DNA from 3 places in the Streptomyces sp. NBC_00872 genome. Region 1 is predicted to be linked to each of the others. Evidence: predicted binding sites of a transcription regulator. Region 1 holds the regulator's gene; each other region holds the start of a gene.
What was found. Region 1 encodes HrcA, which represses chaperone genes, less so after heat shock. Its sites were predicted from a motif close to TTNGCACTCNGNNNNNCNGAGTGCNAA; they were not measured.

Region 1 (5,009 bases):
CGTCCTGCTGGAGCTGCGTCTGTCCGCCGGCTGCGAGCTGTCCCTCCTGCGCCCGGACGGTCTGACCGCCTCGCGCCGGGCCCTGGCCGACGGCCTGCTGGAGCCGCTCCCGTACGAGCGGGGCCGGGCGGTCCTGACGCTACGGGGCCGCCTCCTGGCGGACGCGGTGGTCAGGGACCTGGTGGACTGACCGGCTGGACTGACCGGCGCGGACCGAGCGCCCGCGATCGGCAGTACGTACTGCTCACCGAAACGTACTGCTCACCGAACCGGCCGGCGGCGGGGAGGCCGCCGATCACCGGGCGAGGCGGACCGGACAGGGCCTGGTCCGGCGACCCCGTCCCCCGGATCTGCTCGGTGCCGGCGGATCCGCTCGGCGCCGAGCCGGACACCTCGGAGTCCGGGACGCTTCACCCGGTCAGGCGTCACCGCCGGCCGTGACGAAGTCGATCAGTTCCTCCACCCGGCCCAGCAGCGCGGGCTCCAGGTCTCTGAAGGTCCGTACCCGGGACAGTACGTACTGCCACGCCGCCCCCGTGTTCTCCGGCCAGCCCAGCGCGCGGCAGACGCCCGTCTTCCAGTCCTCGCCCCTCGGGACCGAGGGCCACTCGGGGATGCCCACCGACGACGGCTTCACCGCCTCCCAGACGTCGATGTACGGGTGGCCCGCCACCAGGACGTCCGGGCCGGTCACCGCCGCGGCGATACGGGACTCCTTCGAGCCCGGCACGAGATGGTCGACCAGCACACCGAGCCGGGCGTCCGGCGCCGGGCCGAACTCGGCCACGACAGCCGGAAGATCGTCGATACCGCCCAGATACTCGACGACCACGCCCTCGACGCGCAGATCGTCGCCCCACACCTTCTCCACCAGTTCGGCGTCGTGCCGGCCCTCGACATAGATACGGCCGGCCCGCGCCACCCGCGCACGGGCCCCGGGCACGGCCACGGAGCCGGAGGCCGTACGGGTCGGGCGGGCCGGGCCCCCCGCCGTCGGGCGCACCAGGGTGACCACCCGCCCGTCCAGCAGGAACCCGCCGGGGACGAGCGGGAAGACCCGGTGCTTGCCGAACCGGTCCTCCAGCGTGACCGTCGGACCCTCCGCGGTCTTCTCGCAGCGGACCACCGCACCGCAGAATCCCGTCGACACCTCCTCGACCACCAGATCCGGATCCGGCTCCGCCGGGACCTCGGGCGCGGGCGTGGACTTCTTCCACGGAGGCGTCAGATCGGGGCTGTAGCTACGCATTCGCAAGACGATAGGCCGCACCGGCCGGTACGGCTACGACACCCCGAACCGCGCCGCCAGCGCGTCGCGTTGTGCCCGTACGAACGCCGCGTCCACCACCGCGCCGTGTCCCGGCACATACACCGCGTCCTCGCCCCCCAGCGTCAGCAGCCGGTCCAGGGCGGCCGGCCAGCGCCCCGGGACGGCGTCGGGGCCCGCCTGCGGCTCACCGGACTCCTCCACCAGATCGCCGCAGAAGACCACCGAGGTCGCGCCCGAAGCCCCCGCGACCCTGGTCGCCCCCGACGCCCCTGCCACCTCGGCCGCCCCCGAAGCCCCCGCCACCAGTACCGCCAAGTCGTGCGCCGTATGGCCGGGCCCCGCGTTCACCAGCACCGCCCGGCGCCCGCCGCCCAGTTCCAGGGTGAGCAGCCCCGACACCTCGTGCCGGGGTGCCACCAGCCCGTCCACCGCCCTCGCCGTCTCCTCCGCGTCCGCCCCGAGCCGTACGGCCTCCTCGAACAGGCCCGACATACCCGACATGACGGCTGGATCGGACAGGCCGGACAGGCCGGACGGGCCGGACGGGCCCGAGCCGCCCGCCGTCAGCAGCCGCGCCATGCCCACCGCCCCGTACACCTCCGCCCCCGGGAACGCGGCCGTCCCCAGCACATGGTCGAAGTGCGGGTGGCTGAGTGCGATATGCGTCACGTGCCGGCCGCCGCCCAGCAGGGCCCGTACCCCGGCGGCGAGTTCGGCGCCCTCACGGACCGTCGAGCCCGTGTCGTACAGCAGGACGGCGTCCGTGCCCACGACCAGTCCGGCCGTCGCGTCCCACCCCGGCAGCCGTCGCCGCCCCACTCCCGGGGCCAGCCGCTCCCACCCGTGTTCTTCCCAACAGACGTCCATACCAGGACGCTACGGGACGGTACGGAAACGGCGCCGCCACCGATACGCCGGATCGGGCGGTACCGTGTTCGGCCGCTCTTGCTCCGGGTGTACCCCACGGCCGTACACTTACGGGGGGAGTATTGGCACTCCCCGTGAGCGAGTGCCAAGAAGAGTGTCAAGAAGTTGCCAAGAAGTGAGTAGCAGGACCGGAACGACCGCGGAACGGCCCGGCACGACGACCAGAGCTGGAGGTGTGCGCCATGCTCAGCGAACGCAGACTCGAGGTGCTGCGCGCCATCGTCCAGGACTATGTCGGCACCGAGGAGCCCGTCGGCTCCAAGGCGCTCACCGAGCGCCACAAGCTCGGTGTCTCACCGGCGACCGTCCGCAATGACATGGCGGTGCTGGAGGACGAGGGCTTCATCGCCCAGCCGCACACCAGCGCGGGACGCATCCCGACCGACAAGGGCTACCGGCTCTTCGTCGACAAGCTGGCCGGTGTCAAGCCGCTGTCCTCGCCGGAGCGCCGTGCCATCCAGAACTTCCTGGACGGCGCCGTCGACCTCGACGACGTCGTGGGCCGTACGGTCCGGCTGCTGGCGCAGCTCACCCGGCAGGTCGCCGTCGTCCAGTACCCCTCGCTGACCCGCTCGACGGTGCGGCACGTGGAGCTGCTGGCGCTCGCGCCCGCCCGGCTGATGCTCGTCCTGATCACGGACACGGGACGGGTCGAGCAGCGCATGGTCGACGCTCCCGCGCCCTTCGGTGAGACCTCGCTCGCGGATCTCCGGGCGCGGCTCAACAGCCGGATCGTAGGACGCCGCTTCGCGGATGTCCCGCAGCTCGTGCAGGACCTGCCCGACTCCTTCGAGCAGGAGGACCGCGGTGTGGTGTCCACCGTGCTCGCGACCCTGCTCGAAACCCTGGTCGAGGAGACCGAGGAGCGGCTGATGATCGGCGGTACGGCCAACATCACCCGTTTCGGACACGACTTCCCCCTGACCATCCGGCCGGTGCTGGAGGCGCTGGAGGAGCATGTGGTGCTCCTCAAGCTGCTCGGCGAGGCCAAGGATCCCGGCATGACCGTACGTATCGGGCACGAGAACGCCCATGAGGGCCTCAACTCCACGTCCGTCGTCGCGGTCGGCTACGGTTCGGGCGACGAGGCAGTCGCCAAACTCGGCGTGGTCGGACCGACCCGCATGGACTACCCCGGAACGATGGGAGCGGTACGCGCAGTGGCACGTTACGTCGGACAGATCCTGGCGGAGTCGTAAGTGGCCACGGACTATTACGCCGTACTCGGCGTACGCCGCGACGCATCTCAGGACGAGATCAAGAAGGCATTCCGGCGGCTCGCGCGCGAGCTGCATCCGGATGTCAATCCCGATCCCAAGACGCAGGAGCGCTTCAAGGAGATCAACGCCGCGTACGAGGTGCTGTCGGACCCGCAGAAGAAACAGGTCTACGACCTCGGCGGGGACCCCCTCTCGGCGAACGGGGGCGGGGGCGCCGGCGGCTTCGGGGCCGGTGGCTTCGGCAACTTCTCGGACATCATGGACGCGTTCTTCGGCACGGCGTCGCAGCGCGGCCCCAGATCGCGGACGCGGCGCGGCCAGGACGCGATGATCCGGCTGGAGATCGACCTCAACGAGGCGGCCTTCGGTACGACGAAGGACATCCAGGTCGACACGGCCGTCGTCTGTACGACCTGTTCCGGCGAGGGCGCGGCGCCCGGCACCTCGGCGCAGACCTGTGACATGTGCCGTGGCCGTGGCGAGGTCTCGCAGGTCACCCGGTCCTTCCTGGGCCAGGTCATGACCTCGCGGCCGTGCCCGCAGTGCCAGGGCTTCGGTACGGTCGTGCCGACACCGTGCCCCGAGTGCGCGGGCGACGGGCGTATCCGCTCCCGCCGTACGCTCACGGTCAAGATCCCGGCCGGTGTCGACAACGGCACCCGCATCCAGCTCGCGGGTGAGGGCGAGGTCGGCCCCGGCGGCGGTCCCGCCGGTGATCTGTACGTCGAGATCCATGAGCTGGCGCACTCGGTGTTCCAGCGGCGCGGCGACGATCTGCACTGCACGGTCACCATCCCGATGACGGCGGCGTCGCTGGGCACGAAGTGCCCGCTGGAGACGCTGGACGGGATGGAGGAGATCGACGTGCGGCCGGGCACGCAGTCGGGCCAGTCGATCCCGCTGCACGGCCGGGGTATCACGCATCTGCGCGGTGGCGGCCGGGGCGATCTGATCGTGCATGTCGAGGTGATGACCCCGTCGAAGCTGGACCCGGAGCAGGAGCGGCTGCTGCGCGAACTGGCGAAGCTGCGCGGCGAGGAGCGCCCCACGGGCCAGTTCCAGCCGGGTCAGCAGGGTCTGTTCTCGCGGTTGAAGGACGCGTTCAACGGCCGGTAGGCCGGTGGCTGGTGGGCGGTTTGCCGGGCCGGGGGTCCGGGGGTGGTCCCCCGGGTGGTGCTGTCAGCCGGGTCGGCGGGGTCTGTTCTCGCGACTGAAGGACACGTTCAACGGGCGGTAGGCCAACGGCCGGCGGGATCTGTTCTCGCGGCTGAAGGACACGTCCAGCGCCGACGGGTTGTTGTGGGCCGGCGTTCAGGGATTTCTCTGGACGTCGGCCTTTTTGCGCGGCCTTTTCAGCGGCCCCGCCAGGTGCGGCACCGATTCGGAGCTGTCACGGAGGGCATGGCACCATGCCTCCATGTCCTCCGCACTGACCGATCTCTGCCGGTATCCGATCGTGCAGGCCCCCATGGCGGGCGGCGCCTCCTGCCCCCAGCTCGCCGCGGCTGTCTGCGAGGCCGGCGGTCTCGGGTTCCTCGCCGCCGGGTACAAGACGGCGGACGGTATGTACGAAGAGGTCAAACAGCTGCGCG
Region 2 (5,009 bases), 2.5 Mb from region 1:
GAGGACGTCGAGGTGGCGACGGAGTGGGACGAGAACAGGAAGCCCCTGCGGTACGAGCGCAGGCAGTGCAACTGCCAGCAGTACGTCGGCCCGCAGCCGCTCTCGCAGATCTACGCGGATGAACTGACCGACCTCCAATAGCTTTACGGTCGCTACGCGTCTAGCTTTACGGTCGCTACGCGTCCACCGGATGCCCGAGCAGCATGGTCGGGGCGCCCGCGACCCGGGTCAGGAAAACCGTCGCCGCGTGCGGGCCCTTGAGTTTCAGACGCCGGCGCAGTTCCTCCGGCTCCACCGCCGAGCCGCGCTTCTTCACCGTCAGGACGCCGACTTCGCGTTCGCGCAGCAGGGCCTTGAGTTTCTTGAGGCCGAAGGGGAGTTCATCGGTGATCTCGTAGGCGGTGGCGTACGGGGTGGAGCGCGCCTCGTCGGCAGTGATGTACGCGATCGTCTCGTCGAGCAGCCCGCCGTCCAGCTCCTCGGCCACCTCGGCGACCAGATGGGCGCGGATGACGGCGCCGTCGGGCTCGTACAGGTAACGGCCGGTCGCGCGGACGGGCGGGTCGGGCAGTCCGCGGCCGGTGAGGGTCACCACGGTGGGCGGGCCGGGGGGACGGCCGGGCGTGAGCAGGGTGGCGCGGCGGCCGCCGGGGGTGACGGAACCAGGCGTTCCGCCGTGCCAGAGCACCGCCTCCTTGACATCACCGCCGTCCGAGATCCACTCGGCCTCGAAGTCGTCGGGGATGAGCTCGTGCGGAATGCCGGGCGCGATCTTGACCGCGCCCGTGCCGGCCCCGCGTACCGCTTCGACGGCCCACGACAGGGGCGGTGAGTACGCCTCCGGGTCGAAGATCCTGCCCCGGCCGCCGCGCCGCGCGGGGTCGATGAACAGCGTCCGCGCACCCGTCAGGTCGTACTCCAGGACATCCGCCCGGGTCACCATCGTCGGCGGGGCGGCCGGGGCCAGGGTGCGCACATTCTCGGCGGCGATCTCGCAGGTCAGCGGGTCGAGATCGACGGCGGTCACGGTGAAGCCCGCGCGCGCCAGCTCGATCGCGTCACCGCCGATGCCGCAGCACAGGTCCGTGATCCGGAGTCCGGGCGCGAGCGCGCGGAACCGCCCGGCGCGGTACGCGGCGACGGTGCCGCGCGTGGCCTGCTCGATCCCGTTCGGCGTGAAGTACATGCGGTACGCGTCCTCGGCGCCGAACTTCGCCACCCCGCGCTGACGCAGCCGCGCCTGGGCCAGCGCCGCCGAGACCAGCTCCGCCGGGTGCTCGCGGCGCAGCCGGGTGGCGAGGGCGAGTTCCGCCGCCGGGTCGTGGTCGCGCAGTTCGGCGAGGAGCGCCTGGCCGTCGGCGGAGAGCAGCGGCCCGAGGAGGGGGAGCGGGGGTAGGGCGGAGGCGGGTGAGGGAGCGGGAGGGGAAGGCGCGCGGTCGGTCACCTGATCCATTGTGAGCCAGCCGGGGGATGGTGCGTGCCGGGGCGGCGGTGTCGGCCGGGCGCGGGGGCCGCGCGCTGACAGGATGCGACACCATGCAACTAGTACGACAAAACGAAGAAATGATGGCAAAGGCGACGACTATGGCGAAGGGGGACGGGAGCGGTAGGGGCGGGAGTGACGGGGGCGGTGGCGGTGGCGGCAGGGGCGGGAGCGCCGACGGGAGCGTCAGGAGAGGCGGGCGCGGACGGCGCGGACGCGCGGTGGCGGCGGCGCTGCTCGTCGGCGTGATCGGTTCGGGATGCGCCGGCGGCGCGGGTGAGGTGCCGAAACCCGCGGCCGGGCACCCGGGCCAACCGGGTCTGCCGGGCGGGCCGGGGCACGGCGCCCCGGGGGAGGCCCAGAAGGAGGCCCCGGCCGGGATGATCGCCGGTTACGCCGACAACCTCCGCCGCAACCAGGCGGCCCGTGCGATCGCGGCCAAGAAGTGGGGGCTCAGTGCCACCCCGCTGCCCGCGCCCCGGCCGCCGACCGTGAAGCCGGCCATCACCACCCGCGAGGGCTTCGAGGTCCAGGACAGCGAGGAACTGCCACCGATCTTCACCACCGTCCCGACCCAGGACAAGGTCGTCTTCCTGACCATCGACGACGGTGTGGAGAAGGACCCCGAGCTGCTGCGGATGATGAGCGAGCTGAAGATCCCGTACACCGCGTTCCTCAGCGACTACGTCATCAACAACAACTACGACTACTTCAAGAAGATGCAGGACAACGGGGTGACGCTGAACAATCACACCCTCAACCACCCCTATATGCCCGGACTGTCCTACGACGAGCAGAAGCGGGAGATCTGCGGCCAGCAGGACAAGCTCCAGCAGCGGTACGGACACCGGCCCACGCTCTTCCGGCCGCCGTTCGGCAACTACAACCGCGACACGCTGGTCGCCGCCAAGGAGTGCGGTGTGAAGGCCGCGCCCCTCTGGGCGTCGGAGGCGTTTCCCGACCATATGGAGTGGCGCGAGTGGGACAAGGACATGCACCCCGGGGACATCATCCTCACCCACTTCCGCGGCCCCGAGGAGTGGGCGGGCTCCATGCCCGACATGATCCGCCAGGTGATGAAGGTGATCACGGACAAGGGTTACGCCGTGGGCAAGCTGGAGGACTACGTATGACAGCGGGGGAGTACCTATGAGGCTCGGGGAGGACGCGTGCGGCCCGGTCGCCCCGGTCGCCCCTGCCCCGGCCGCCCCGTCGGGCGCGGCGCGTACGCGCGGGGCCGCGGGGGGCCGTATGAGAGCCGAGTACCGGCTGCTGGCCGGTGCGCTGGCGGCCGGCGCGCTCATCACCGCCACCGCCGGCTGTGCGCAGTCGTCCGATCCGGTGGACCCGATCGAACGGCTCGGCCGCAAGGCGGCGCAGAAGGTCGGCCCGCACGCCCCGCCCCCGGCGCCGGGGGCGGACGGCGGGCCCGGCGCCGTACGGCTCGCTCCGCAGCCCCGGGAGATGTGCCCGGGGGAGGAGCGGCCCGCCCGGGACCTGGAGCCGGGCGGCGGTCCCGGCGGCGGCCTCGGCGTGAACGCGCGAGCCCAGCTGTGAGTACCAGGCCTGGCTGTGAGCGCCGGACCCCGACCTGACTGTGAGCGCCGGACCCTGACCTGACCTGACCTGACCGTGAGCGCCGGACCCCGATGTGAGCCCTGGGGTCCGGCGGCAGCGTGCCCTGGGGTCCGGCCGCGTGCGCCGGGTTCCGGCCCGGGGTCCGGCCGCGTGCGCCGTCCACAGGCGTGTGCGCTGTTCGTACAGTCGTACGGAATCCAGAGCCCCGCATGCCCGTTTCCGTATCGAGACGGAACCGCCACGCCGGGCCGTATTGGCACTCCGCTTGACCGAGTGCTAATCGCGGTCATAGTCTCGGGTCTGGCACTCCCCACTGGAGAGTGCCAAAGCGCGACTGGCAGGTCCGGCACCCGCGACGACGGATCGACCTGGTCGCCACCCTCAGACAGTTAACCCCGTGAGATCTCCGAAGGGGGAGGTCGGATCGTGACGACCGCCAGCACCAAGGTTGCCATCAAGCCGCTCGAGGACCGCATTGTGGTCCAGCCGCTCGACGCCGAGCAGACCACGGCCTCTGGCCTGGTTATCCCGGACACCGCCAAGGAGAAGCCCCAGGAGGGCGTCGTCCTGGCTGTCGGTCCGGGCCGTTTCGAGAACGGCGAGCGGCTCCCGCTCGACGTTTCCGTCGGCGACGTCGTTCTGTACAGCAAGTACGGCGGCACCGAGGTGAAGTACAGCGGCGAGGAGTACCTCGTCCTCTCGGCTCGCGACGTGCTCGCGATCATCGAGAAGTAATCACCCACGTTCGAGTTTGCTTGTGAACCGCGCCCCTGGCCGCCCTGCGATTGCCGGGCGGACAGGGGCGCGGTTCGTGTGAGAGGACAGAGAAAGCTCCCATGGCGAAGATCCTGAAGTTCGACGAGGACGCCCGTCGCGCCCTCGAGCGCGGCGTCAACAAGCTTGCCGACACGGTGAAGGTGACGATCGGCCCCAAGGGCCGCAACGTCGTCATCGACAAGAAGTTCGGCGCCCCCACCATCACCAACGACGGTGTCACGATCGCCCGCGAGGTGGAGATCGACGACCCGTACGAGAACCTGGGCGCCCAGCTCGTGAAGGAGGTGGCGACCAAGACCAACGACATCGCGGGTGACGGCACCACCACCGCCACGGTGCTGGCCCAGGCGCTGGTCCGCGAGGGCCTGCGCAATGTCGCCGCCGGCGCTTCCCCGGCCGCCCTGAAGAAGGGCATCGACGCCGCGGTCAAGGCCGTCTCCGACGAGCTGCTCGCGACCGCCCGTCCGATCGAGGACAAGTCCGACATCGCCGCCGTGGCCGCGCTCTCCGCGCAGGACCAGCAGGTCGGCGAGCTGATCGCCGAGGCGATGGACAAGGTCGGCAAGGACGGTGTCATCACCGTCGAGGAGTCCAACACCTTCGGTCTGGAGCTGGACTTCACCGAGGGCATGGCCTTCGACAAGGGCTACCTCTCCCCGTACATGGTCACCGACCAGGAGCGTATGGAGGCCGTCCTCGACGACCCGTACATCCTGGTCCACCAGGGCAAGATCTCCTCCATCCAGGACCTGCTGCCGCTGCTGGAGAAGGTCATCCAGGCGGGTGGCTCCAAGCCGCTGCTGATCATCGCCGAGGACGTCGAGGGCGAGGCGCTCTCCACCCTCGTCGTCAACAAGATCCGCGGCACCTTCAACGCGGTCGCGGTGAAGGCCCCCGGCTTCGGTGACCGCCGCAAGGCCATGCTCGGCGACATCGCCACCCTCACGGGCGCGACCGTCATCGCCGAGGAGGTCGGCCTCAAGCTCGACCAGGCCGGTCTGGACGTGCTGGGCTCCGCCCGCCGCGTCACCATCTCCAAGGACGACACGACCATCGTCGACGGCGGAGGCAACTCCGGTGACGTCGCGGGCCGTATCAACCAGATCAAGGCCGAGATCGAGGGCACGGACTCCGACTGGGACCGCGAGAAGCTCCAGGAGCGCCTCGCGAA
Region 3 (5,009 bases), 990 kb from region 1:
TGTCGTACGGCCGCAGAAGCCCAACACCATCGCCAAGTCCCTAGCGATCGGCAACCCGGCCGACGGCCCGTACGTCCTGGACATCGCCCGTCGCACCGGCGGCGCGGTCGAGGACGTCGACGACGAGCAGATCGTCGACGCGATCAAGCTGCTGGCGCGCACCGAGGGCATCTTCGCGGAGACCGCGGGCGGGGTGACCGTCGGCGTGACCAAGAAGCTGATCGAGGCGGGGGTGCTCGACCCGGCGCTGACGACCGTGGTCCTCAACACGGGTGACGGACTGAAGACCCTGGACGCGGTGGCGCCGACGACGGGCCCGACCGCGACCATCCGCCCGAGCCTGGACGCGTTCCGCGACGCCGGTCTGGCCCGCTGACCGGCCGCCCGGCCCGATGACCCGCGATCCGGCCCATTGACCCGGCTCGGCCCGCTGACCCGCGATCAGGCTTATCGACCCCGACGACGTCACGGAAGACGGAAGGCAGAACACCCATCATGAGCGTCAATGTCCGCATCCCCACCATTCTCCGTACGTACACCGGCGGCAAGGCCGAGGTCCCGGCCGAAGGGGCGACCCTCTCCGAGGTCATCCAGTCCCTGGAGGCCAGCCACCCCGGTATCGCCGCGCGGGTCCTGGACGACCAGGGCAAGTTGCGCCGCTTTGTGAACGTGTACGTGAACGACGACGACGTCCGCTTCGAGCAGGGTCTGGAGACCGCGACCCCGGCGGGCGCCGGCGTCTCGATCATCCCCGCGGTCGCCGGAGGCTGAGCCCCGCGCCCCCGGGCCCGGCCCCCTCGTGGCGACTCCGTGTGACCGGTATGGCTCCCTCCGCAAGAGAAGCGGAGGGAGCCATTCTTTATGGTTGAACGCGATAGAGTGTGGGAACGCCCCTCCGCCGCCCATCCGGCGCGCGTATGAGAACGCGACAACATAGGGCTGAAGTCATCGCGCTGTTTGCACTTTAGGTGCGCTTTGCCCGGCCCGACTTGCCCGGGAACGCAGCGAATTCGTCGCTATGCGTGTTCAGCCATGCCCAGAATTCTCGTCCGATTGACCTGTTGCAGAGGGCAGTTGGGCAGATACATTCAGCCGCGGTCGACGCGTTCCGGCGCGAAGTGTGGCCCCTGGAAGGGCCAGTAATAGGGGAGTTAGGCATGGCTCAGGGCACCGTCAAGTGGTTCAACGCGGAGAAGGGCTACGGCTTCATCGCGGTAGACGGTGGTGCGGATGTTTTCGTCCACTACAGCGCGATTCAGATGGACGGTTACCGCACCCTTGAAGAAGGTCAGCGAGTGGAGTTCGAGATCTCGCAGGGCCAGAAGGGTCCGCAGGCGGACATGGTCAAGCTCGCCGTCTGATCCCGGCGCGATCGGCCACCGACGCACGCAGTTCACGGCTCACGCCGAGGGGTCCGTATCCCGGAGACGGGATACGGACCCCTTGTGCGTGTCCGGACGCGGGCGGGGTGCGGGGGGCGTGTCCGGACGCGGGCGAGGTACGGGGGCGTGTGCGTGAACGCGTGCGTGAGCGGGCGCGGGTGGCGTGCGGGTGGCGCGCGGTCGGCGTGGGGACACCGCCGGAGTCCGGGGGCGCTTGCACTCTCGGGGGTCGAGTGCTAATCATTGGCGTTAGCACTCTGCGAGTGAGAGTGACAACTTAAGGACCGGGTCGGTGAGGCCCGAAGAGCCGGTGGGGCAAGGAACCGCACGGCTCTCAGGCCGTCCGTCGCGGGCGCCAGCGCGGTCCGGAGCAATCCACCCCAGTCCGGGAGGACCACTTCACATGGCCAAGATCATCGCGTTCAACGAGGAGGCACGGCGCGGTCTCGAGCGCGGGATGAACCAGCTCGCCGACGCCGTCAAGGTCACCCTTGGCCCCAAGGGTCGCAACGTCGTCCTCGAGAAGAAGTGGGGCGCCCCCACGATCACCAACGATGGTGTGTCCATCGCCAAGGAGATCGAGCTCGAGGACCCGTACGAGAAGATCGGCGCCGAGCTGGTCAAGGAAGTCGCCAAGAAGACGGACGACGTCGCCGGCGACGGTACGACCACCGCGACCGTGCTGGCCCAGGCGCTCGTCCGCGAGGGCCTGCGCAACGTGGCCGCCGGCGCCAACCCGATGGCCCTCAAGCGCGGCATCGAGAAGGCCGTCGAGGCCGTCTCCGGCGCCCTGCTGGAGCAGGCCAAGGACGTGGAGACCAAGGAGCAGATCGCTTCGACCGCCTCCATCTCCGCCGCCGACACCCAGATCGGCGAGCTCATCGCCGAGGCCATGGACAAGGTCGGCAAGGAAGGCGTCATCACCGTCGAGGAGTCCCAGACCTTCGGTCTGGAGCTCGAACTGACGGAGGGTATGCGCTTCGACAAGGGCTACATCTCCGCGTACTTCGCCACGGACATGGAGCGTATGGAGGCGTCCCTGGACGACCCGTACCTCCTGATCGTCAACTCCAAGATCGGCAACGTGAAGGACCTCCTTCCGCTGCTGGAGAAGGTCATGCAGTCGGGCAAGCCCCTGCTGATCATCGCGGAGGACGTCGAGGGCGAGGCGCTGTCGACCCTGGTCGTCAACAAGATCCGTGGCACCTTCAAGTCCGTCGCCGTCAAGGCCCCGGGCTTCGGTGACCGCCGCAAGGCGATGCTGAACGACATCGCCATCCTCACCGGTGGCACGGTCATCTCCGAGGAGGTCGGCCTCAAGCTGGAGAACGCCGGCCTGGACCTGCTGGGCCGCGCCCGCAAGGTCGTCATCACCAAGGACGAGACCACCATCGTCGACGGTGCCGGTGACAGCGACCAGGTCGCCGGCCGGGTCAACCAGATCCGCGCCGAGATCGAGAACAGCGACTCGGACTACGACCGCGAGAAGCTCCAGGAGCGCCTGGCGAAGCTGGCCGGCGGCGTGGCCGTCATCAAGGCCGGTGCCGCCACCGAGGTCGAGCTGAAGGAGCGCAAGCACCGCATCGAGGACGCGGTGCGCAACGCCAAGGCCGCCGTCGAGGAGGGCATCGTCGCCGGTGGCGGCGTGGCTCTGCTCCAGGCCGCCTCGGTCTTCGAGAAGCTGGAGCTGGAGGGCGACGAGGCGACCGGTGCCAACGCCGTCAAGCTCGCGCTGGAGGCTCCGCTCAAGCAGATCGCCGTCAACGGTGGTCTTGAGGGCGGCGTCGTCGTCGAGAAGGTCCGCAACCTGACGGTCGGCCACGGTCTGAACGCCGCGACCGGCGAGTACGTCGACATGATCGCCGAGGGCATCATCGACCCGGCGAAGGTGACGCGGTCCGCGCTGCAGAACGCGGCCTCCATCGCCGCGCTGTTCCTGACCACCGAGGCCGTCATCGCCGACAAGCCGGAGAAGGCCGCCGCGGCCGCTCCGGGCGGTATGCCGGGCGGTGACATGGACTTCTGAGCCTGACGGCTCCTCGGAGCCGGCCGGTTCGGACGCGGTCCTGGTACGTACCGAGGGCGGCACCCCTTTCGCGGGGGTGCCGCCCTCGGGCGTTTCCCGGGCCGTGTCGCGCGGCCTTGGGCTTCAGGGCTCGGGGCGGGGGCTCGGGGCTCGGGGCTTGTAAGGATCCGCCGGGCTCATGACATATGAGAGGTGTGGAAACCTTTCGGACGACGGGGAGCGACGGGGGCCGTGCGCCCGACGGCGATCGCTCCGAGCGGTTCACGGCCATGTACACACGCGAGCACCCGCGCGTATCGGCCTATGTCCACCGGCGGCTGGGCGACCGGGGCGCGGCCGAGGAGCTGACCGCGGAGGTCTTCAGGACCGCGTGGGAACGGACGGCCGCGGGCCATGAGCCGAGCAGCGGCTGGCTGTTCGTCACCGCGCGCAATCTGCTGAGCAACCACTACCGCAGGACCGCGCGTCTGACCGAACTCCACCGGCGTATCACCGACGAACTGAACCGCGCGCCCGCGTCCGGGCAGGACACCGCCGTACTGGACACCCTCGACCGGCTCCCCGGCCGGCACCGGGATGTGCTGATGCTCAGTTACTGGGACGGACTGAGCGCCGCCGAGATCGGCGAGGTCCTCGGCTGCGGGGTCCCGGCGGTCTGGGTCCGGCTGCACCGGGCCCGTAAGGCGTTCCGGGACCTTTACGTACGAGACCGTTCTGTACAGCCCGAGCCCGAGGAGTCGGCGTGATCCGCGTCAAATCCCTGATCAAGCACGCCAACCCGGTGCCGGGGGCGGAGCCGGTCCCGGGACCGGCCGTGTCCGCGCGTCGGGGACCGGGCCGTCGGACCGTTCTGGTGACGGCGCTCGCGGGCGGTACGGCCGCTGTCGTCGCGGGCGTCGCGTTCCTCGCGACCGGGGGCGGGGGCTGGGAGGGGCCGGGCGGGCGTTCGCCCGGAGGCGGCGGCGCCATCGCGGACCAGGCGTACTACGGGAGCACCGGGCAGTTGGAGGCGGCGGCGGACGTGATCGTACGGGGCAGGCTCGGCCCCGGCCGCGAGGAGGGCCCGGACGCCGGCCGGGGGCAGGCCCCGGACACGGTCGCGCCGGTGGAGGTCACGGCGACGGCCAAGGGCGAAGTGCCCGGGGCCCGGATCGAGTTGTCCTACGTCACCCCGGGTGCCGCCGCCGAGACGGCCCCGCTGACCGCGGGGAAGGAGTACGTCTTCCTGCTCACGGAGGACGGGGAACGCGCCGGAAGGTACTACCTGGTGAGCACCATGCAGGGCTGGTACGGGGTGGACGGAGACGGCAGGGCGGCGCCGGGCCCGGAGAACACCCTTTCCCTGAGCGCGGAGGTACGGAAGGCGCTGGGGCTCGGGGGGTGAGGGACGGCCCGTCACGGCGCGGCCCGTCACGGCGCGGCCCGTCATGGCGCGGCCCGTCACTTCGAGGGCCCGTCGTCGCGCGCCGGACAGGGCCCGTCATTGCTGCGGCGGCTCCGGGGTCAGACGCGAGGGAACGCCGTCGCGGTGAGGTCTTCGGAGAGGGTCCACAACTTCCGGGCCAGGGCGGCGTCCTGGGCGGTGGTGCTTCGGACGGCCC

Region 2: groES (co-chaperone GroES) is a predicted target of HrcA. The motif match lies at 3,315-3,341, and genes of this name have one in related genera.
Region 3: groL (chaperonin GroEL) is a predicted target of HrcA. The motif match lies at 1,632-1,658, and genes of this name have one in related genera.

The regions. Positions count from the first base shown of each region.
Region 1 is NZ_CP108806.1:6,215,107-6,220,115, forward strand. It holds gene hemW (radical SAM family heme chaperone HemW) at 1-190, shown strand, start outside; gene OG214_RS26615 (DUF3097 domain-containing protein) at 419-1,249, opposite strand; gene OG214_RS26620 (MBL fold metallo-hydrolase) at 1,283-2,137, opposite strand; gene hrcA (heat-inducible transcriptional repressor HrcA) at 2,380-3,396, shown strand; gene dnaJ (molecular chaperone DnaJ) at 3,397-4,533, shown strand; gene OG214_RS26635 (nitronate monooxygenase) at 4,835-5,009, shown strand, end outside.
Region 2 is NZ_CP108806.1:3,682,585-3,687,593, reverse strand. It holds gene OG214_RS15610 (hypothetical protein) at 1-141, shown strand, start outside; gene OG214_RS15605 (THUMP-like domain-containing protein) at 176-1,453, opposite strand; gene OG214_RS15600 (polysaccharide deacetylase family protein) at 1,705-2,616, shown strand; gene OG214_RS15595 (hypothetical protein) at 2,633-3,040, shown strand; gene groES (co-chaperone GroES) at 3,488-3,796, shown strand; gene groL (chaperonin GroEL) at 3,898-5,009, shown strand, end outside.
Region 3 is NZ_CP108806.1:5,223,982-5,228,990, forward strand. It holds gene thrC (threonine synthase) at 1-376, shown strand, start outside; gene OG214_RS22480 (ubiquitin-like small modifier protein 1) at 496-771, shown strand; gene OG214_RS22485 (cold-shock protein) at 1,158-1,361, shown strand; gene groL (chaperonin GroEL) at 1,786-3,408, shown strand; gene OG214_RS22495 (sigma-70 family RNA polymerase sigma factor) at 3,678-4,154, shown strand; gene OG214_RS22500 (hypothetical protein) at 4,151-4,792, shown strand; partial or broken gene OG214_RS22505 (SDR family NAD(P)-dependent oxidoreductase) at 4,912-5,009, opposite strand, start outside.